4 regions of the Azospirillum largimobile genome follow, and region 2 is predicted to be linked to each of the others. Evidence: predicted binding sites of a transcription regulator. Region 2 holds the regulator's gene; each other region holds the start of a gene.
The links. Region 2 encodes PhoB, which activates phosphate uptake and scavenging genes when phosphate is short. Its sites were predicted from a motif close to TNTCATAAAACTGTCA; they were not measured.
Positions count from the first base shown of each region.

Region 1 (5,477 bases), on a different contig from region 2:
ACGGTACGGAGCTGGCGCGGCAGGCCGCCCGCATGCGCCCCGGCCTGCCGGTGCTGCTGGCCTCCGGCTTCGCCGCGCATGCCGTCGGCAACCCCGCCGCCTTCGGACCCGAAGTGGCGATGATCGCCAAGCCCTTCTCCATCGACGAATTGCGCCGGCAGCTGGCCCGCATCACCGGGGTGCGCGGGGTGGCGGCGCCTGTGCCATCCTCCGCCTCGCCAACTCCCTTGGCATCTCCCTTAGCATCTCCCCTGGTTTCCGTACCGGCTCCTGCCCCGCTCCGGCCGGCCGGACCGCCGCGCCTGCTGATCGCCGAGGATCTGTCGATCAACCGCGAACTGCTGACCGCGCTGTTCCGCGACAGCGGCTATCGGATCGATCTGGTCGCGGACGGCGCCGCGGCTGTCGAGGCGGTGAAGGCCGGCGACTATGATCTCGTGCTGATGGACGTGCAGATGCCGGGCATGGACGGGCTGGAGGCCAGCCGGGCCATCCGCGCGATGCCGCCGCCCCGCGGCGACCTGCCGATCCTGGCACTGACCGCCGGCTCATCGGAAGAGGAGCGGCGCCAGTGCCGCGAGGCCGGGATGAACGGTCACATCGGCAAGCCCTATGACCGCGATATCCTGCTGCGTCAGGTCGCCCGCACCCTTGCATCCGACCGCAGCCGCACCGGCGTTGCCTGATCGCCCGTACGGTTATTCGACATGCCGGAGAGATAGCAACTCCTGGCCGTCATTCCCGCGATGGCGGGAATCCCGTGTTTCCCAAGAGAAACCAATGGGTAAGCCTGGATCCCCGCCTCCGCGGGATGACGGCCGCAAGAACCGAAACGCGAAGACGGCTGCCGACAGCCCTCAGGGCTGCTCGAACACCCGCGGGAAATGGGCGAGGCGACGTCCGAACAGGCTTTGCGGCGTGGCCTCCGCCGACGTGCTGGTCTGGACCTGAGCCATCGCGGCCGGCATCACCGCGGGCATGGCCGGGGTGGCGGGCAGGGCGCGCGCGGAGGTCGGGCGGGGCCGGCGTTCGGACTTGTCGGGCGGGGCGTAGAAATGAAGGGTCAGCTGGCCGTCGGCTTCCGCCGCATAGGGCAAGCCGGGAGCCGTCCGGCGTTCGGTGCCGGGAAGCACATACTGCTCGCCTTGGTCGGTGCGTTCGATATGCGGCATGACCGGTATCCTGTCTCCACCGCACCGATCCTGCCGTTCCAGCCCTTCCGGGTCAAGGCCGCGCTGCTGAACGAAGGGTTTATCCGTTCGCGTCGTGTTCCTGCCCCCGATTCCCCGCCCGGCCGAACGGGCCGGCGGCCCGCTTACGGGGTCAGCAGGCCGGCCACCAGCAGGTAGGACAGGGCGGCGACGATGCCGGAGGCGGGAATCGTCAGCACCCAGGCCCATACGATTCGGCCCGCCAGGCCCCAGCGCACCGCCGAGGTGCGGCGGGCGGAGCCGACGCCGACGATGGCGCCGGTGATGGTATGGGTGGTCGAAACCGGGATGCCCAGCCACGTCGCGCCGAACAGCGTGATGGCGCCCGCCGTCTCGGCGCAGAATCCCTGGTAGGGCTTCAGGTCGGTGATGCGCGAGCCCATGGTGCGGACGATGCGCCAGCCGCCCATCATCGTGCCCAGCCCCATCGCCGCCTGGCAGGTGATGATGACCCAGAAGGGGACGTAGAAGGTATCGCCCAGCATGCCCTGGCTGAACAGCAGGACGGCGATGATGCCCATCGTCTTCTGCGCGTCGTTGCCGCCGTGGCCCAGGCTGTAGAGGGCGGCGGAGACGAGCTGGAGGTGGCGGAACTGCCGGTCGACCGTGAAGGGGGCGGAGCGGCGCAACACCCAGGACACCACCAGCATCAGCAGCAGCGCCAGCAGCAGGCCGATGCCCGGCGACAGCACGATGGCGACCGCGGTCTTGGTGAAGCCGCTGGCGATGATGGCGCCGAACCCGGCCTTGGCGATGCCGGCCCCGGCGATGCCGCCGACCAGCGCATGGGACGACGAGGACGGCAGCCCGAGATACCAGGTGATCAGGTTCCAGCCGATGGCGCCGATCAGCGCCGCCAGGATTACCGCCGGGTCCATCACCAGCGGGTCGACCAGACCGGTGCCGATGGTGGTGGCGACATGCAGGCCGAAGAACAGGAAGGCGATGAAGTTGAAGAAGGCCGCCCACAGCACGGCCAGCTTGGGCGACAGCACGCGGGTCGACACCACGGTGGCGATGGAGTTCGCCGCGTCGTGCAGGCCGTTGATGAAGTCGAAGGCGAGCGCCACGAAGACGATGAAGATGATCGCCGGCAGAGCGAGCTGGAGGGCCTCCATTGCCGCCGCCTCAGACCTGATCGAGCGTGATGCCCGCGACCAGGTCGCCGACGTCGTCGCAGCGGTCGGTCACCGCCTCCAGCATCTCGTACAGCTCGCGCCGGCCGAGGAAGGCGATCATGTCCGGCTTCTCCGCGATCAGCGACTGCAGGGCGCTGCGCAGCACGTCGTCGGCCTCGTCCTCCAGGTCGGACATGCGGCCGCAGAGATGATCGATGCGTTCCGCGTTGCGGGCGATGGCGCCCAGCAGCGGCATCAGTTCCACCATCACGTCGGCCTGCTGGCGGATCAGGACGACGAAGCGGCGCATCGGCTCGTCGAACGTCTCGATGCCGTAGAGCCCGGCATGGCGCGGCACCTCGTCCATCAGGTCGATGGCGTCGTCCAGCGCGTTGATCAGCGACAGGATGTCGGAACGGTCGAAGGGGGTGATGAAGGCGCGGTGCAGGTCGCGCCCGGCATCCTTGGCAATGCGGTCGGCGTCCTTTTCCACCCGCTTCAGCGCCGCGATCTTCTGCGCCCGCTCCTCCGGTCCAGCGTCCATCACCGCCTCCAGGGCGGCGGCTGCGGCCACGATGTGGCGGGCCTGCTCGACGAACTGGTCGACGAAGCGTTCCTCCTTCGGCATCAGCGAACGGAAAGCGCGCAGCAGCATGGGACGGTGACTCGCGGTAACTGGGGTGATTTGGCGCTGCTCTTAGCACGCTTCGCCGCGCAGTGCAGCGGCGGCATGTCATGTAACAGTCATGAAACAGTCATTTGGTAGCAAAATCGCCACAGGTTGCGGCCTCTGCGCACTTTCCAGGCGCTGGACGGAATGATCCGGGTCGGCTGTGCCGGATCGGGCGGGGCCATGGAAAGGCGCATGCCGCCTCCCCAAATGACCGTCAGGCCCCTTCAAGACCGCAGGTTTTCCCGCATGACGTGCCCATCCAGTTCCATCCGCCGCCTTGCCGTGCCGGCCCTGGCGGTCCTGCTGCTCTCAGCCGCCCCGCTGCAGGCGCAGACGGCATCGCCGGAGGACCCCGCCGGCCGCTGCAGCCCGACCGTCTCGGCCGCGCTCAGCACCTGGGACGCCGGTCTGGCGACGGCGGAACGCTTCGGGGACAAGGCGGTGGCGCTGGCGCGGGAGAAGGGGCGGGAATATCTGCTGCCGCTCCTGGGCATCGACCCGAAGACGGCGCCGCCCGACGCCGGGAAAGGCGGGACGACCGACGACGTCGGCCGCGCGCTGGAGGAAAGCCGCGACGATCCCAAGCGGCGCGCCGAACTCTGCGCCGCTATCACCCGCGCCGCCGACGAGGCCAAATCTTCCGCCGGTGCCGGGCTGGACGCGCTGAAACGTGCGCTCGACGGCTGGCAGCTGTCGCCGGGGCCGGTCAATCCGCCGGCCGAGCCGTCCAGGACGGACGGGCTGATCCGCACCTGAGGGGGCGGGAAGAGGCCGGAGCCCCTCTTTCCGCAGAGAAATCGTATTTGGGCTTCCTTCTTCGAGAAAGCCCCTCTCCCCTTGCGGGAGAGGGGTTGGGGTGAGGGGCGCAAGCCTGAATTCCACCGACCTTTGGTCGGCAGCACCCCTCATCCCAACCCGCGGGTCGGCAAAACGCCGTTGGCGTTTGGCCGATCCCGCCCCACAAGGGGAGAAGGGCTTTGAAGATTAGACAGCCCTTACAGCCAGTCGGGCACGCGCTCGGCCGCCAGCATCTCCTCCACCGTCGGGCGGGGGCGGATGACGGAGAAGCGGTCGCCGTTGACCAGCACCTCCGGCACCAGCGGGCGGGTGTTGTAGGTTGAGGCCATCACCGCGCCATAGGCGCCGGCCGACAGGAAGGCGACGAGGTCGTCGTCGGCCAGCGGCGGCAGCGGGCGCTGCACGGCGAAGGTGTCGCCGCTCTCGCACACCGGGCCGACCACGTCGTAGGGCTCCGCCGCGACGCCGGACGCCGGCTCGGCGACCGGGACGATGCCGTGATAGGCGTCGTAGAGTGACGGGCGGATCAGGTCGTTCATCGCCGCGTCGACAATGGCGAAGCGGCGGTGCAGGCCCTGCTTCACATAGATGACGCGGCTGACCAGGATGCCGGCATTGCCGACCAGCGAACGGCCCGGCTCCAGCGTGATGCGGCAGCCGAGATTGCCGGTGATGGAGCGCACCATCGCGGCATAGTCGGCCAGATCGGGCGGCGCTTCGTTCTTGTAGGTGATGCCGAGCCCGCCGCCGAGGTCGAGGCGCTGGATGTCGTGCCCGTCTTCGCGCAGCTGGTGCAGCAGGGCCGCCACCCGCTCGTAGGCCGCCCGGAAGGGGGCGAGGTCGGTCAGCTGCGAGCCGATATGGACCGCGATGGCGACCGGCTTGATGCCCGGCAGGGCTGCCGCGCGCTGATAAATCTCACGCGCGTGATCGTAGTCGATGCCGAACTTGTTCTCTTTCTTGCCGGTGGAGATCTTGGCGTGGGTCTTGGCGTCGACGTCCGGGTTGACGCGGAAGGCGATGGGAGCCTCCACGCCCATGGACGAGGCAACCTCGCTCAGCGCCTCCAGCTCCGGCACCGACTCGACGTTGATCTGGTGGATGCCGGCCTCGAGCGCGGCGCGCAGGTCGTCGCGGGTCTTGCCGACGCCGGAGAAGACGATGCGCTCGGCCGGAATGCCGCCGGCCAGCGCCCGCTTCATCTCGCCCACCGACACCACGTCGCCGCCGGCCCCGAGCCGGGACAGCGTGCGGATGACGGCGAGGTTGGAGTTGGCCTTCAACGCATAGCAGACGCCGGCATCCTGGCCGACGAAGGCGCCGGCATAGGCGTTGTAGTGCGATTCCAGCGCCGCGGTGGAATAGAGGTAGAAGGGGGTGCCCACCTCCCGCGCTACATCCTCCAGCGACACGGATTCGGCGTGCAGCACGCCGTTGCGGTAGGCGAAGACGCTCATGGGCGAGCCGTTGGGGGAACTATAGGCGGGGGCACCGGTGCGGGCGGCGTTCATGGGAACTGGACTCCGGAACCGGCCGGCTTACCGGGCTTCGGGTCCAGCGAGGGGTTGGGATAGGTGCGCGGGAAGGGATCGACCTGACCCTCCGGACGCGGGCTGTCGACGATGCTGGGCTTCTTGCCGCAGCCGGCCAGAGCCAGCACGCCGGCCAGGGCGAGGA
Region 1 is NZ_CDRMUA020000005.1:503,809-509,285, reverse strand. Features, by position in the region: gene ACWPKK_RS27095 (response regulator) at 1-686, shown strand, start outside; gene ACWPKK_RS27090 (hypothetical protein) at 858-1,172, opposite strand; gene ACWPKK_RS27085 (inorganic phosphate transporter) at 1,316-2,329, opposite strand; gene ACWPKK_RS27080 (DUF47 domain-containing protein) at 2,340-2,984, opposite strand; gene ACWPKK_RS27075 (hypothetical protein) at 3,249-3,758, shown strand; gene lysA (diaminopimelate decarboxylase) at 3,998-5,257, opposite strand; gene ACWPKK_RS27065 (hypothetical protein) at 5,308-5,477, opposite strand, start outside.
Region 1: a site for PhoB is predicted at 3,061-3,076, ahead of ACWPKK_RS27080 (DUF47 domain-containing protein). Genes of this name have one in related genera too.

Region 2 (5,477 bases):
AAACGTGAAAGCTTTTTCATCTTGGAGAACCGCTGCCGATTCCTATTGAACCGATTTGCGGACTCGCCAATATGTCAGGACGACGGGATCACCCTATTCCACCGAGGAAACCAACATGGCAGACCCGACCTATAACCGCTTCGCGACCGCAGGCCGCGCGACAGATCGGGGATACTTCGACGAAGGCCTGCGCCAGCACATGCTGCGCGTGTACAACTACATGGGCGCCGGCCTGATCCTGACGGGCCTGGTCGCCGCACTGGTGTCGTCCAGCCCGGCCATGATGGCGGCCATCTTCGGCACGCCGCTGAAATGGGTGGTGATGCTGGCCCCGCTGGCGTTCGTCATGGTGCTGTCCTTCGGCATCCAGCGCCTGTCCTTCGCATCGGCACAGATGATCTTCTGGGCCTACTGCGGCGCGATGGGCCTGTCGATGTCGGCCATCTTCCTGGTCTTCACCGGGGCGTCGATCGCGCTGACCTTCTTCGTCACCGCCGCGACCTTCCTGGCGATGAGCCTGTACGGCTACACCACGAAGGCCGACCTGTCTAAGATGGGCTCGTTCCTGATGATGGGCGTCATCGGCCTGGTCATCGCCGGCTTGGCGAACATCTTCTTCCAGTCGCCGGCCCTGCACTTCGCGATCTCCGCCATCGGCGTGCTGATCTTCACCGGCCTGACCGCCTACGACACCCAGGCGATCAAGGAAAGCTACGCCGAGGGCTACGATCACGAGAGCACCGGCAAGCTGGCCCTGATGGGCGCCCTGACGCTGTACCTGGACTTCATCAACCTGTTCCAGTTCCTGCTGCAGTTCCTGGGTCAGCGCAACAACGACTGAGCCTGAAGACGCCTGATCGGACAAGCATCGGATCAAGCAGCAACCGCCCGGAAGCACCAGCTTCCGGGCGGTTTTCTTTTGTCCGGGATTGTTCAGGCTTCTACGGTCACCGCATCGCCGACCTTGAGACCAAGCGCATGGTCAGCCCGTCCGCGGTTCACGGCGATCTCGGCGAGCCCGTTGGAGTTCTCGTACCACAGCGGCTCCCCCGGTCCGACGGCACCGAAGGTGCGGGCACGGGTGATGCGGGTGCCAGCCGCACTCAACACGGCGTCTGCAGGCAGGGCGGATGCCCGCATGCCGGTCATGGCGTTGCCGTAGACATCGACATAGACGATGCGCGCCAGCTCATCCGGCCAGTCGGGACGGTCGATAGCGGTGAGGGGGAGGGGGCTGCGATCCACCGGCCGGCCGGTGGCAAGGCTGGCAGCCACGGGGGCGAACAGGTCGCGGCCATGGAAGCTGGCGGACAGCCGGTCCGGAATCCAGTCGATGGTCCAGGCGTTTAGCGACGTTGCGCGGCGGGCGATCAGGGCAAAGAGACCGTTGTCCGGCCCGACGAACCAGCGCCCGTCCGCCTCCACCATCACCGGCCGCCGGTCGGTGCCGACACCGGGATCGACGACACAGAGAAAGACGCTGCCGGCGGGGAAGGCCGGGGCGTAGGCCGCGAGCAGATAGGCGGAAAGCTGCGGGTCGAATGCGGGGGCATCGGCGAACAGATCGATGACGGGGACGGCGGGCGCCTGTTGCGCCAGCACCGCCTTCATCTGGCCGGTGTAGGGGCCGGAGAGGCCGAAGTCGGTGAAGAGCAGGATCATGGGGGCAATCTCACCATTGCCGCTGCGTTAGGCCCCCACCCTAACCCTCCCCCGCTGGGCGGGGGAGGGGACAAGTGCTGATACGGGAGAGTGGCGGCAGTCCCTCCCCCGCCTGCGGGGGAGGTTAGGTGGGGGTCTAACTTCCCCTCACATCGACTTCGTATCCAGCGCGTACCCCGCCGAGCGCACGGTGCGGATCAGGTCCAGTTCGTCCTCTTCGTTCATCGCCTTGCGCAGGCGGCGGATGTGTACGTCGACCGTACGCGGCTCGACGTACACGTCGTGGCCCCACACCAGATCGAGCAGCTGTTCGCGCGAGAAGACGCGGCCGGGATGCTGCATGAAATGGCGCAGCAGGCGGAATTCCGTCGGGCCGAGGTGTACGTCGCGCCCATTGCGGCGTACGCGGTGGGCGGCGAGATCCATCGTCACGTCGGCGAAGGTCAGAATCTCGTCGGTCATGCCGGGCGAGGCGCGGCGCAGGACCGCGCGCATGCGCGCCACCAGCTCGGTCGGGGAGAAGGGCTTGGTGATGTAGTCGTCGGCGCCGGAATTCAGGCCGCGCACCCGGTCGCCTTCCTCGCCGCGGGCGGTCAGCATGATGATCGGGATGTCGCGGGTCTTGGCGTTGCGGCGCAGCTGGCGGCAGACCTCCAGCCCGCTCATCAGCGGCAGCATCCAGTCGAGCAGCACGATGTGCGGCGTCTGTTCGCCGGCGGCAAGCAGGGCCTCCTCGCCGTCACTGGCGGTGGCGACGCGGAAGCCTTCCTTTTCCAGGTTGTACTTCAACAGCGTCAGGATGTCGGCCTCGTCCTCGACGACCAGGACGAGCGGCTTCAGGGCCGCGTTCATGGAGGCTCCGTTCACAGCGCGCGTCTCGACGTTAACCGGCATGGGACAGCCTTTTCAACAAAGGAGGGAAGGGGCGCAGGCGTGGGGCATAGGGGGAGGGGAGGGCTCAGCCGTAGCGGCCGGTGATGTAGCCCTGGGTGCGCTCGTCGCGCGGGTTGGTGAAGATTTCCTCGGTGTCGTCGCACTCCACCATCTCGCCCAGATGGAAGAAGGCGGTGCGCTGCGACACGCGGGCGGCCTGCTGCATGTTGTGGGTGACGATGACGATGGTGTAGTTGGCCCGCAGCTCGTCGATCAGCTCCTCGATATGGGCGGTCGCGATGGGGTCGAGCGCCGAGCAGGGCTCGTCCATCAGGATCACCTCGGGGCTGACGGCGATGGCGCGGGCGATGCACAGCCGCTGTTGCTGGCCACCGGACAGGCTGGTGCCGGGCTCGCGCAGGCGGTCCTTCACCTCGCCCCACAGGCCGGCGCGCTTCAGCGAGGTCTGCACCACCTCGTCCAGCTCGTCGCGGCCGGAAGCCAGGCCGTGGATGCGCGGGCCATAGGCGATGTTGTCGTAGATCGACTTCGGGAACGGGTTCGGCTTCTGGAACACCATGCCGACGCGGGCGCGCAGCTGCACCGCATCCACGGCCTTGCCGTAGACATCCTCGCCGTCCAGGGCGATCCGTCCCTCGACCCGGCAGCCCTCGACGGTGTCGTTCATCCGGTTCAGGCAGCGCAGGAAGGTCGACTTGCCGCAGCCGGACGGGCCGATCAGCGCCAGCACCCGGTTCTCGTGGATGTCGAGATCGATGCCCTTCAACGCCTGCTTGGCGCCGTAGAACACCTTCACCGCGCGGGTGGTCATCTTGGCCGGCAGGTCCGCGCCGGAACGCTGCCCAGGGTGTTGGCCGGAACGCTGGTCGCCGCGGGGCCGCAGCTTCAGCGGGCCCGGAATACCGCTCTGGATGCTGCTCGGGATGCCGCTTGTAATGCTCATGGGGCGCTCACCACCGTCTCTCGAAAATCTTGCGCAGGACCACGGCCGTCCCGTTCAGCAGGATCAGGACGCCGAGCAGGATCAGGATCGCCGCAGAGGTGCGTTCGGTGAAGGCACGCTCGGGGCTGTCGGCCCACATGTAGATCTGAACGGGCAGCACCGTGGCGCTGTCGGTCAGCTCGTGGGGCACGTCGACGATGAAGGCGACCATGCCGATCATCAGCAGCGGCGCCGTCTCGCCCAGCGCGCGGGCCATGCCGATGATGGTGCCGGTCAGGATGCCGGGCATCGCCAACGGCAGCACATGGTGCAGCACCGTCTGCAGGGGCGAGGCGCCGATGCCCAGCGCCGCCTCGCGGATCGACGGTGGCACCGCCTTCAGCCCGACTCGGGCCGAGATGATGATGACCGGCAGCGTCATCAGCGCCATCACCAGCCCGCCGACCAGCGGGGCGGAGCGCGGCATGCCGAAGAAGCCGAGGAACACGGCGAGGCCCAGCAGGCCGAAGATGATCGACGGCACCGCGGCGAGGTTGTTGATGTTCACCTCGATCAGGTCGGTCCAGCGGTTCTTCGGCGCGAATTCCTCCAGATAGACCGCAGCGGATATCCCGACCGGCACCGACAGCGCCATGGTCACCAGCAGCGTCAGCAGCGAACCGACGATGGCGCCGCCGATGCCCGCCTGTTCCGGTTCCCGGCTGTCGCCGGCGGTGAACAGGGTGGTGTTGAAGCCCTGCGCCAGCGCACCGGAGGCCAGAAGCGCGTCGGCCGCGGCGATCTTGGCGTCGCTGAGCCCGCGCTCGCTCTCCGGCAGGTCGCGGCGGTAGCGGCCCTTCACCAGCTGGTCGATCTCGTCGTCGGCGCGGACCCAGACGGTCAGCGTCGTCCCGACCAGCGCCGGGTCCTTCGCGACCATCGCCTCCAGCTCGTAGGGCGCGCCAGACGACAGCAGGTCGTTCAGCACGCGTTTGCCGGCGCGGTCGGTAACCTGCGGGAACTGGGCATGGAGCGCCCGACGCAGCATTGGGGCATAGTTGCGCTCGGCGACCTCCGCCGGGTCCAGCGTCACCTCCAGCCGGATCCGCGCTTCCCAGAAGGCGGTGCTGCCCTTGGCGACGATCGAGCCCAGCAGAACCACCAGCATCAGCGCCGCCAGCGCCACCGCCGCGGCCCCGGCCAGCCGGAAGCGGCGTTCCGCGGCATGGCGGGCGCGTAGGCGGCGGGCGAAGGCCTCGCTCCTGATCCGCGACTTCACCGGAGTGCCGGAGGAGGCAGGGGAGGGCGTCACGGCCGCCGCGTCCTGCTCGACGAGGTCAGTCATATTTTTCCCGATAGATTCGGACCACCCGCAGGGCGACCATGTTGAGGCAGAGCGTGACGAGGAACAGCACGAGGCCGAGGCCGAAGGCCGACAGCGTCTTCGGGCTGTCGAACTCCTGGTCGCCGACCAGCAGCGTGGCGATCTGGGTGGTGACGGTGGTCACCGCCTGCAGCGGGTTGGCGGTCATGTTGGCCGTCAGGCCGGACGCCATGGTGACGATCATCGTCTCGCCGACGGCGCGGCTGACCGCCAGCATCACCGCGGCGACGATGCCCGGCAGCGCCGCCGGCAGGACCACCTGCTTGATGGTCTCCGACTTGGTGGCGCCGAGACCGTAGGAGCCGTCGCGCAAGCTCTGCGGCACCGCGTTGATGACGTCGTCCGACAGCGAACTGACGAAGGGGATGATCATCACCCCCATGACGATGCCGGCTGCCAGCGCCGATTCCGAACTGACGTCCAGCCCCAGCGCCTCGCCCACCGACCGCACAAAGGGCGCCATGGTCAGTGCGGCGAAGAAGCCGTAGACCACGGTCGGGATGCCGGCCAGGATCTCCAGCGCCGGCTTCAGCCAGGTGCGCACGCCGCGACCGGCATATTCGGACATGTAGATCGCCGCCATCAGCCCGACCGGCACCGCGACCAGCATGGCGA
Region 2 is NZ_CDRMUA020000001.1:2,635,971-2,641,447, forward strand. Features, by position in the region: gene ACWPKK_RS12455 (Bax inhibitor-1/YccA family protein) at 116-841, shown strand; gene ACWPKK_RS12460 (SAM hydrolase/SAM-dependent halogenase family protein) at 934-1,662, opposite strand; gene phoB (phosphate regulon transcriptional regulator PhoB) at 1,810-2,514, opposite strand; gene pstB (phosphate ABC transporter ATP-binding protein PstB) at 2,621-3,367, opposite strand; gene pstA (phosphate ABC transporter permease PstA) at 3,507-4,823, opposite strand; gene pstC (phosphate ABC transporter permease subunit PstC) at 4,816-5,477, opposite strand, start outside.

Region 3 (5,477 bases), 1.4 Mb from region 2:
AGGCCGTAGGCGGAAAACACCAGCTTCGACGGCTGGGCGATGCGCAGCAGCCGCTCCAGCACCAAGCCGGCGAAGGGCAGCGTGTCGAGCCGGCGGCGCGAGCCCGCCATCTTTTCCAGCGACGAGCGGCTCTGCCGGCCGATCAGGGCCGTGAACTCCCGCGCGTCGGCGGAGGGAATCGTGTAGTGGTGGATGATGTGCAGCGGATGGCCGGACTGCTCCATATGCAGCTTGGCGATGGCGCGCCAGCTTCCGCCGACCGGATAGAAGGGCCGGCCCTTCATCGCCGGCAGCCAGGGCAGCGATTCCAGATGCTGGTCGATCAGCTTGGCCGGCCCGCCCTTGGAAGAGCCGACCTCCATCAGCCGCAAGGGCCCGAGCGGCAGCGTCACCTGCTTGCCGATCACGCCGCGGTCGAGCGTCACCAGTTCAAGGCTTCCGCCGCCGAGGTCGCCGACGAGGCCGTCGGCGCCGGGGGTGCCGGACAGCACGCCCATGGCGGACAGCCGCGCTTCCTCCTCCCCGCTGATGACGCGGACGGTCAGGCCGGCGCGGCGGCGGATGGCGTCGACGAAGGCGGCGCCGTCGCGGGCGTCGCGCATTGCGGCGGTGGCGATCACGTCCAGCCGGCCGACGCGCATACCCTGGGCCAGCGTGGCGAAGCGTTCCAGCGCGACAAGCCCCTGTGCCACGCCGTCGGGGTTCAGCAGGCCGGACTTCTCCACTCCGCGGCCCAACCCGCACAGCACCTTCTCGTTGAACAGGGCGAGCGGCGAACGGGTCAGCCCGTCATAGACGACGAGTCGGATCGAGTTGGACCCGATGTCGATCACGCCGACGCGCTCCGCCGCACCACCGGCCGACGCATTCCAGATGGCGGAAACGTCGCCCGCAAAGGCGGCCGCGCGATTGTCCTTGCTCATACTCAGACTCCCGTCACCCGTCCTTAGGACACCGCGTGCAGCATGAGCCGCGGCGGCGTGCGCTTGCTGCTGAGCGCGCTGCCCCGGCCCGACAGGCTGGGGTTGGTCATGAAGTAATTATGGGCGCTGAACGCGTCAGGGCCAGCTTTGATCCGATGGTACACGCCATCGGGGCCGAGCTTCCAGGTGCTTGCGTCGTCCTTCATGTTGGCGACCATGATCTGGTCGAGCACCTGTTCGTGCACCGTCGGGTTTTCGATGGGCACCAGGGTTTCGATGCGGCGGTCCAGGTTGCGGGTCATCCAGTCGGCCGAGGAGATGAAGATCTTGGCCTGGTTGCTGGGCATGGGATGGCCGTTGCCGAAGCAGATGACGCGGCCATGCTCCAGGAAGCGGCCGACGATGCTGCGCACCCGGATGTTCTCCGACAGCCCCTTCACCCCTGGCCGCAGGCAGCAGATGCCGCGGATGATCATGTCGATCTGCACCCCGGCCTGCGAAGCCTTGTACAGCTTGTCGATGATGACCGGATCGACCAGGGAGTTCAGCTTCACCCAGATCGAGGCCGGACGGCCGGCGGCGGCATGGGCGATCTCCCCCTCGATCAGGTCCGACAGGCGCTGGCGCAGGGTGATCGGCGCGATGGCGATCTTCTCCAGAACCTTGGGCGTGGCGTAGCCGGTCATGAAGTTGAACATGACGGCGGCGTCGTGGCACAGCGCCGGGTCGCAGGTGAAGAAGGACAGGTCGGTGTAGACCTTCGCGGTGATCGGGTGATAGTTGCCGGTTCCGAAATGGACGTAGCTGCGCAGCGCCTTCTTCTCGCGCCGCACGACCAGCGACACCTTCGCGTGCGTCTTCAGATCGACGAAGCCGTAGACCACCTGGGCGCCGGCGCGTTCGAGATCGCGCGCCCAGCGGATGTTGGCCTCCTCGTCGAAGCGGGCCTTCAGTTCCACCAGCGCGGTCACCGACTTGCCGGCCTCCGCCGCCTCGATCAGCGCGGCGACGATCGGGCTGTCCTTGCTGGTGCGGTACAGCGTCTGCTTGATCGCCACTACCTGGGGGTCGCGCGCCGCCTGCCGGATGAACTGCACCACCACGTCGAAGGATTCGTAGGGGTGGTGGACGACGATGTCCTTGTGGCGGATCGCCGCGAAGCAATCGCCGCCGAAATCGCGAATCCGCTCGGGGAAGCGGGCGTTGAAGGGGCGGAAGACAAGGTCCGGCCGCTCGTCCACGATCAGCAGCTTGGTGTCGGTCAGGCCGATCAGCCCGTCCAGGATGAACACGTCGTCCGACGCCACGTTCAGCTCATGGCGCAGGAATTCGCGCAGGTCGGCGGCCATGCCGCTGTCGGTCGCCAGCCGGATGACGCTGCCGCGGCGGCGGCGCTTCAGCGCGCTTTCGAAGGTGCGGACCAGATCCTCCGCCTCTTCCTCGATCTCGATCTCGCTGTCGCGCAGCACACGGAAGACGCCGTGCGCCTTGACCTGGAACGGAGGGAACAGGCGGTCGATGAACTGCATCACCACCTTTTCCAGCTGGATGAAGCGGATGTCCGATCCCGGCAGCCGCATGAATCGTTCCAGCTGCGTGGGCAGCGGCACCAGCGCGTCGATGTGCCGGCCCTTGACCGGATCGTGCAACTGCAGCGCCAGCGAAAAGCCCAGATTCGGCAGGAACGGGAAGGGGTGGGCCGGATCGACCGCGATGGGCGTCAGAATCGGGAAGATGTCGTCGAGGAACTTGGCTTCCAGCCAATCCAGTTCGCCTTCGCTGAGGTCGCCGGGATCGACGACGGAGATCCCGGCCTCGCGCAGCTCGCCCTTCAGGGTGCGCCACATCGTCTGCTGGCTGTCCATCAGCGCGGCGATGCGCTGCTTGACTGCCGTCAACTGCTGGGCAGGCGTGAGATTCTCCGGGCTGGGGGCCTTGACCCCGGCGGCCACCTGCCCTTTCAGGCCGGCGACGCGGACCATGTAGAATTCGTCGAGGTTGCTGGCTGAAATCGACAGGAAGCGCAGCCGTTCCAGAAGGGGGTGGTTCGGATTGGCGGCCTCGTCCAGGACGCGCTGGTTGAAAGCCAGCCACGACAGCTCCCGATTGATGAAGCGTTCCGGAGCGTTGGGCTCGATGCCGACCGACTCGAGTTCCTGGAGATGCGTCACGTCAACCTCTGAAATCTTGGGACCCCGTCTGCCCCGGGCCGCGGTGCGGCGCCTTGGGCAACCGTTATATGGTGGGCAGACAGAGTATCCCATATGCGTTACGGTTTCAGGACTCCCATTTGGCGATGTTCCAAGCCATCTCCCACCCCTCCCCCGCCTTACGGCCAGTCCAATCCGACCGAATCCCGCCATGAAGACGCTGTTCCTGCTGCGCCACGCCAAATCCTCCTGGGACGATCCGTCGCTGGATGACCACGACCGGCCCCTGAACGCCCGCGGCGAAAAGGCGGCGTCGCTGGTCGGCGGCTACCTCGCCAAGCATCATGCCCACATCGACCTCGTCCTATGCTCGACCGCGGTTCGCGCGGTGGAAACGCGCAAGCGGGTGATGACGGCGATGGGCGCGCCCTACCCGCCGGTGGAGCATGAACGCGGCCTGTATCTGTGCGGCGCCCGCACGTTGCTGGAGCGGCTGCGCGACGTACCTGATTCGGCGACCGGCGTGATGCTGGTGGCCCACAATCCGGATTTGCACGAGTTGGCGAACGCGTTGACCGGCAGCGGCGACCATCACCTGCGCCATGATCTGGCCGACAAGTTTCCGACCGGCGCCTGCGCCGTCCTGGTCTTCGAGACCCTGCATTGGGCGGACCTGGAGCTTGGCGCCGGCCGGCTGGCGGATTTTGTGCAGCCGCGTAAACTCTCTTAACCTGCGGCGACGGTTGGAGTATCCACGGATCCACCTGTTCAATTCCAGGCCACTCTGGCCGTCAGGCCGTTTCGGCCGGATTCGGGAGGACGCCGACCCTTGCCACCCGCCATTCCGCCCGCCGGCCCGTCCGCCGCCCACGATGCGCAGCCCTCCGCCCCCGCCTTCCGCGAGGTGGAGCTGAAACTCCATGCGGCCTCGGCGGATCTGGCGCGGGTCGCCTCGCTGCCGGCCCTGCTGGCGCTGGCCGATGGGCCTGCGGAGACACAGCGCCTGCGAACCGCCTATTTCGACACGCCGAACCTGAAGCTGGCGGCCAATGGCGTGGCGTTGCGCGTGCGGCAGGAGGGCGACCGCTTCGTCCAGACGCTGAAGACGGTCAACAGCGCCAGCCCCGGCGATTCCGCCGCGGTCGCGGTGCGGCGGGAGTGGGACTGGACCGTGGCGGGTGAGGCGGTGGACCGCGGCGTGCTGACCGACCCCGGCGTCGCCGGTCTGGTGCCGGCGTCGGCGCTCGACGATCTGGACTGCCTGTTCATCACCGATTTCCGCCGCACCACCCTGCTGCTCCGTCCCGATCCGCTGACGGCGGTGGAGATGGCGGTCGATGACGGGCGGGTCTATGCCGGCGGCAACTCCCTGCCCATCAGCGAGGTGGAACTGGAGTTGAAGTCGGGAAAGGTCGCCAGCCTGTTCGATCTGGCGCTGACCCTGCAGGCCGCCATCCCCATGCGCATCGGCAACGAGAGCAAGGCGGAGGCCGGGCTTCGGCTGGTCACCGGCAAGGCGCCCGGCCCGGTGGAGGCCGAACCGCTGGGCCTCTCCCCCCTGACCACGGTGGCCGAGGCCTATCGCCACATCCTGCGCCAGGCGCTGCGCCAGTTCCTCGCCAACGAGGCCTGCGCACTCGGCGGCAGCGATGTGGAGGGACTGCACCGGATGCGCATCGCGTTGCGCCGGCTGCGCATCGCCCACCGCCTCTTCGCGCCGCTGATCGCCTCCCCCGAAGCCGACCGTCTGGTGGAGGAAAGCCGGGCGCTGGCCAAACGGCTGGGCCCGGCGCGGGGCTGGGACGTGCTGATGTCCGGCGTCATCGACCCGCTGCTCGCCGCCCCCACCGCGCGGACGGGCATCGACCGCGCGGCGCTGGATCGGCTGGCCGTCCTTGCCCGCTCCGCCGGGGCAGGCCCCGCGCGGGAGGCGATGGCGGCGATCCTGGCGCCCGGCTGCACCACCATGGTCCTGGGACTGGGGGCATGGCTGGAGCATGGCCGCTGGATGTCGGAGGCCGAGGGCGACCGCCGTGCCATGTTGTCGGCGCCGGTCGCCACGCTGGCCGGCGGCTGGCTGTCCGCCCGCTTGGCGAAGCTCGGCAAGGCGGCCAAGCCGCCGGAGGATGCCAAGGGCCGCGACAAGCTGCGCCGCCGGCTGCGCAGCCTGCGCTACACCGCCGATTTCTTCCGCGGCCTTTATCCGGAGGCCGCCGCCCTGCCCTTCTTCGCGGCGCTGGAGCCGCTGCAGGCGGCGCTGGATGCCGAACAGGACGCCGTCACCGGCGCACGCATGCTGGGCGAACTGAAGGGGGCGGACCCGAAGACCGCCGCCACGGTCGCCGCCTGGATCGAGCGCCAGTCGGACAAGCGGCGCAAGGCCCTGCCCGATCTGTGGAAGCGT
Region 3 is NZ_CDRMUA020000001.1:1,275,212-1,280,688, forward strand. Features, by position in the region: gene ACWPKK_RS05970 (Ppx/GppA family phosphatase) at 1-923, opposite strand, end outside; gene ACWPKK_RS05975 (RNA degradosome polyphosphate kinase) at 947-3,094, opposite strand; gene ACWPKK_RS05980 (SixA phosphatase family protein) at 3,285-3,803, shown strand; gene ACWPKK_RS05985 (CYTH and CHAD domain-containing protein) at 3,903-5,477, shown strand, end outside.
Region 3: a site for PhoB is predicted at 3,193-3,208, ahead of ACWPKK_RS05975 (RNA degradosome polyphosphate kinase). Genes of this name have one in related genera too.

Region 4 (5,477 bases), 2.2 Mb from region 2:
TGGCCGAGGATACCGGCCTGATCCTGCCGCTGGGCGACTGGGTGCTGGGGGAGGCCTGCCGCCGCACGGCGGAACTGCTGCGCCACCAGAACCTGCTGATCGCCATCAACCTGTCGGCCGTGCAGGTGCGCCGCCCCGGACTGGCGGAGCGGGTGGCCGGCTGGCTGTCGGCCTACGGCATCCCGCCCTCGGCGCTGGAACTGGAGGTCACGGAAAGCGTCCTGATGGACGATTCCGACGTGGTGTCGGAAACCTTCTCGCAGCTGCGCGAGATGGGGGTGCCGCTCGCCATCGACGATTTCGGCACCGGCTATTCCTCGCTGGCCTATCTGAAACGCTTCCGTGTCGACAAGCTGAAGATCGATCGCAGCTTCGTCAGCGGCCTGCGCGCCGGCAACCCGGACAGCGGCGCCATCGCCGAGGCGATCATCGGCATGGCGCGCAGCTTGCGCATGCAGACGCTGGCCGAGGGGGTGGAGACGGAGGAGCAGTATCACTGCCTCGCCACCATGGGCTGCGACCAGTGCCAGGGCTATCTGCTGGGCCGCCCCATGCCCTACGATGACTTCCTGGCCTTCGTCCGGCGCGACGCCGACACGGCACAGGCGCGGTTGGCGGAAGTGGTGGAGTAGAGACCGGACTGCGCCCCGGCCGCCTCCGCGTCACCCGTACCGCAGCAGCCGCGTGCCGTTGGCCTTCAGCCAGGCCCGAGGCAGTTCGACATTCTGGCCGGCGGTCAGGCTGGCGCACAGCGCCCAGAAGCGCGGGGAATGGTTCATCTCGCGCAGATGCGCCACCTCGTGCCCGACGACATAGTCCAGCACCGGTTCCGGCGTCAGGATCAGCCGCCAGGAGAAGGACAGCCGGCCGGTGGACGAACAGCTGCCCCAGCGGCTCTTGGTGTCGCGGATGGTGACGGCGGCGATGCGGGCGCCGATGGACGCGGCCTTGACGCGGGCGCGGGTCGACAGCTCGCGCTTCGCCTCGGCGGTCAGGAAATCGCGGACGCGGCGGGCCACATGCTCCGGCTGGCCGCCGACCAGCAGGGCGCCCTCCTCGATCCGGGTCGGTCCGCGCAGGGCAGGGTCGTGGCGGATGACATGCTCGACGCCCAGGTAAGGCACGCTGGCGCCGTCGGCGAAGGGCAGGGACGGCGGCATCGCCGCCAGACGTGCCCGCAGCCAGCCGTCATGCCGGCCGACGAACTGGCGGGCGTCGGTCTCCGACACGCCGACCGGAACGACAACCTGCACCAGCCCGCGCCCGGCATCGACGCGCAGGGTCATGCGGGTGGCGCGCGCGCTCTCCCGCAACTCCAGCGGAATCGGCAGGCCTGAAATCTCCAGCGCCCGCGGCGGCTGGGGCGGCCGGGCGGCGGATCGCTTGCGTTTGCGCAAGAGGGCGGGGAGGGAAGGGCGGCGCTGCACCATGCCGTCTTATAGCGCGGCTTCGGGCGCACGCGAAAGCGTCCTGCCACCTTGGCGGTAAAGGAGTTGCGGCGCAGCCTCGGCTTAAAGCATTAGGGCCTTCGAACGAACCATAGGCTATGGGATCGACTGAGGTCACATTTGACACGATCGATCGGAGCACAAGATAAAGCAGAGGTAACGCGGCGGTCCCGGGATCCCCGTTTTTCCGGACTTGAAAGCGCCTTTTCTCTATCGTCAGTCTTCCCCGCAGTTTTGCCGAGTACATGCCGATGCCACTCATCCAAGGACAGACGCCGACCCGCGCGGACTGGTTCGACGCGCTGATGTCGGCCAACGACGCCCCCCATGCGTTGCTTGGCGAAGACGGGCGCGTGCTGGTGGCGAACCGTGCCTTCGCCGAGGCCCTTGGCCTCGCCCGGGATGCGGTGGAAGGGCGAACCCTGGCGGAGGGCGGGTTGGCGGCAGGGGCGGCCGACGCGATCGACGTGCTGCGGCGCCAAGTGCTGGCGACCGGCACGGCGGCGAGCGGTGCCGGACCGTTTCCCGGCCTCGGGGGGGCCGTGGCGCTGAGCCCGGTGCGGGATGCCGGCGGCGGCGTCCGCGCGGTGGCGCTGATCGCCGACGCCGGTGCGGCCGCCCTTGCGGAGGCGCGGGCTGATGCCGCCCAGGCGCGTGCCGACGCGGAGCGCGCCCGCACCGCCAAGGGCAAGTTCCTGTCGGCGGCGAGCCACGATCTGCGCCAGCCCTTCCAGGCGATGCACCTGTTCCATCATCTGCTGATCGGCCGGCTGACCGATCCGGCCTCCATCGAACTGGCGAACAAGCTGGAGCAGGCGATCGTCGGCGGCGAGACCCTGCTGCGCGCCCTTCTGGAGGTGTCGGCGCTGGAGGCCGGGCTGGTCACCGCCAAGCCGCAGACCTTCCCGGTCGACGAACTGCTCGCCAAGATGCTGGAGGAGTTCGGGCCGGAAGCGGAGGCCAAGGGGCTGCGCTTCAACGTCCGTCCGCTCGATGCCCAGGTCACCAGCGATCCCGTCCTGATGGAACGGCTGCTGCGGCCGATCTTGGCGAACGCCCTGCGCTACACGCTGAAGGGCGGCATCCTGCTGGCGGCGCGGCGGCGTGGCGACACCCTGCGCATCGAGGTGTGGGACACCGGCGTCGGCATCGACCCGGCCAACCATGCCGTGATCTTCGAGGACTTCCACCAGCTCGGCAACCCCGGCCGCGACCGCAAGCAGGGGCTGGGGCTGGGGCTGGCCATCGTGCGGCGGCTGGCGCAGGTGCTGGGGCATCCGGTCACGGTGCGCTCCAAGCTCGGTAAGGGCTCGGTCTTCGCGGTGGAGGTGCCGCTGTCCGGTTCCGACGGCGATCGGTCGGGCGACGAGTCCGCCGACAGCGAACCGGAACCGGCAGTCGGGACGTCAGCGTCCGCCGTCCCGGCAATGGCCGGCACGGTGCTGGTGATCGAGGATGACGCCATGCAGCTGGAAGGGATCGGCATGCTGCTGCGCGGCTGGGGCTATGCCGTCATCCCGGCCCGCGGCATCGTCGAGGCCTGCGCCGAGTTGGACAGTGCCGCCGCCGCCCCGGACCTCGTGTTGTCCGACCTGCGCCTGTCGGGGCCGGAGACCGGCATCGACGCCATCCAGGCTGTGCGCGCCCGTTGCGGCCGGCGCGTGCCGGGCGTGATCGTGACCGGCGATACCGACCCCGACCGGCTGCGCAGCGTCGACCGCAGCGGCCTCCCCCTGGTCCACAAGCCCTGCGATCCCCGGGCGCTGCGCCGCCTGCTCAGCCGCAGCCTGAAGGCGGGGGCCGGACCCGCTGCAAATGGCGGGGGCCGGCCGGACCTCGCCTGTTCGCGCTAGCCTTTCCGCGCCTGCGCATTTTCGCTCTGCAACATCCCGGCTGGCCTGATTCCCGCGTCACAAAACCGTAATACGGCGTCTTGACAGACCCAGCCGTGCATGGGCAGTGTGACGCTTAGAGCAACCAAACAATTTCGAAAGCGATCATCGGGTTATCGGTTCTTTTCGCAAGCGCAAACACATTGCCGTATGCGTCTGCCACCAAAACTTCACGAAAGCGTCGCGGGACGGCAACCCAATGCCCTCATGACAACCGCGCACCATACCGGGACAGGGAGACCCACCGCATGTTGAGCCGCCGCAAGCTTGCCCTCCTGACGGGCGCCGCCACCACCACCGCGCTGCTGTTCGCCGCCCTTCCGGGGTCCGCGCTGGCGCAATCCAAGACGGTGATCGATTTCTGGCACGGCCTGCCGCAGCCGTTGGGCGGCCAGTTGGAGCAGGTCGTCAAGGACTTCAACGACAGCCAGCAGGCGGTCCAGGTCAACGCCTCCTACAAGGGCGCTTATCCCGAGACGATGCAGGCCGCCATCGCCGCCTTCCGTGCCGGCAACGCGCCGCACGTCGTCCAGATGTTCGAGGTCGGAACGGCAACGATGATGGCCGCCGGCCCGGCGATCAAGCCGGTCTACCAGCTGATGCAGGAAACGGGGGCAGCCTTCGACGCCGACGCCTACATCCCGGCGGTGAAGGGCTATTACTCGTCCAAGGACGGCAAGATGATGGCGCTGCCGTTCAACAGCTCCAGCACCATCATGTTCTACAACAAGGACGCCTTCCAGAAGGCCGGCCTTGACCCGAACAAGCCGCCGGCGACCTGGCCGGAGATGATCGAGGCGACGAAGAAGCTGAAGGCGTCGGGCTCCACCTGCCCGATGACCACCTCCTGGCCGGTGTGGGCGCAGTTCGAACAGCTGGGCGCCATCCACAACACTCCCTTCGCCAGCCAGGCCAACGGCTTCGGCGGCCTGAACGCCGAGCTGAAGATCGATGCCCCGCTCTTCGTCAAGCATGTGCAGACGCTGATCGACATGCAGAAGGAGGGGCTGTTCAAGTATGGCGGCCGCGACAACAAGCCGGACGCCCTGTTCCCGTCGGGCGAATGCGCGATGATCCACGGCTCGTCCGGCCTGCGCAGCCGCACCACCAAGGAGGCGACCTTCGCCTGGGGCGCCGCCCCGCTGCCCTACTGGCCGGAGTTCGCCAAGGAAGGTCCGAAGAACAGCATCATCGGCGGCGCCGCCTTCTGGGTCATGACCTCGCCCAAGCGCACGCCGGCCGAATACAAGGCCGTGTCGCAGTTCTTCAGCTATCTCGCCAAGCCCGAGGTGGATGCCAAGTGGCACATGGACACCGGTTATGTCCCGGTGACGATGAAGGGCTTCGAGTTGGCCAAGGCCCAGGGCTATTACGACAAGAACCCCGGCGCCGACGTGCCGGCCGCCCAGCTGACCCGCACGCCGACCACCGAGAACAGCATGGGCCTGCGGCTGGGCAACCTGCCGGAAATCCGCAACATCGTCCAGGAAGAGCTGGAGAAGGCCTTCCAGGGCCAGCAGGACGCCAAGCAGGCGCTGGACTCCGCGGTGAAGCGCGGCAACGCCGTGCTGCGCAACTTCGAGCGCGCCAACAAGGGCTGAGTGGCTGAGCGACCCTAGGATCCCCTCTCCCCCCGCTCTCGCGCAAACCAAGTTTGCGCTGACGCGACAGGCGGACCTCCGGTCCGCCGAAAGCGGGGAGAGGGTTAGGGTGAGGGGGATGCGTGGCGTGGCTTTTTTCGACAAGCAACGTCGTAGCTCCTCGCCCAATCCACCCCATGCCTCCCCCTCACCCCGGCCCTCTCCCCGGGGGGGAGAGGGGGGTATGGGGGCCCCAAATGCGCGCCATCTAACCGACGAAAGACCATCCTTTGCAGCGTCGCGTGACATTCGACAGCCGGCTGCTGCCCTACCTGCTGCTTGCGCCGCAGGTGGCGGTGACGCTGGTGTTCTTCATCTGGCCGGCGGCCCAGGCCGTCTGGCAGTCGGTGCATCTGCAGGACGCCTTCGGCATCCGCAGCGAGTTCGTCTGGTTCGAGAATTTCGAACATGTGCTGACCGATCCGAATTACATCGACACGCTGAAGGTCACCGTGATCTTCAGCGTCGCGGTCACCGTGCTGTCGATGGGCACGGCG
Region 4 is NZ_CDRMUA020000001.1:484,074-489,550, forward strand. Features, by position in the region: gene ACWPKK_RS02335 (bifunctional diguanylate cyclase/phosphodiesterase) at 1-632, shown strand, start outside; gene ACWPKK_RS02340 (M48 family metallopeptidase) at 663-1,430, opposite strand; gene ACWPKK_RS02345 (ATP-binding protein) at 1,700-3,301, shown strand; gene ugpB (sn-glycerol-3-phosphate ABC transporter substrate-binding protein UgpB) at 3,589-4,941, shown strand; gene ugpA (sn-glycerol-3-phosphate ABC transporter permease UgpA) at 5,211-5,477, shown strand, end outside.
Region 4: a site for PhoB is predicted at 3,357-3,372, ahead of ugpB (sn-glycerol-3-phosphate ABC transporter substrate-binding protein UgpB). Genes of this name have one in related genera too.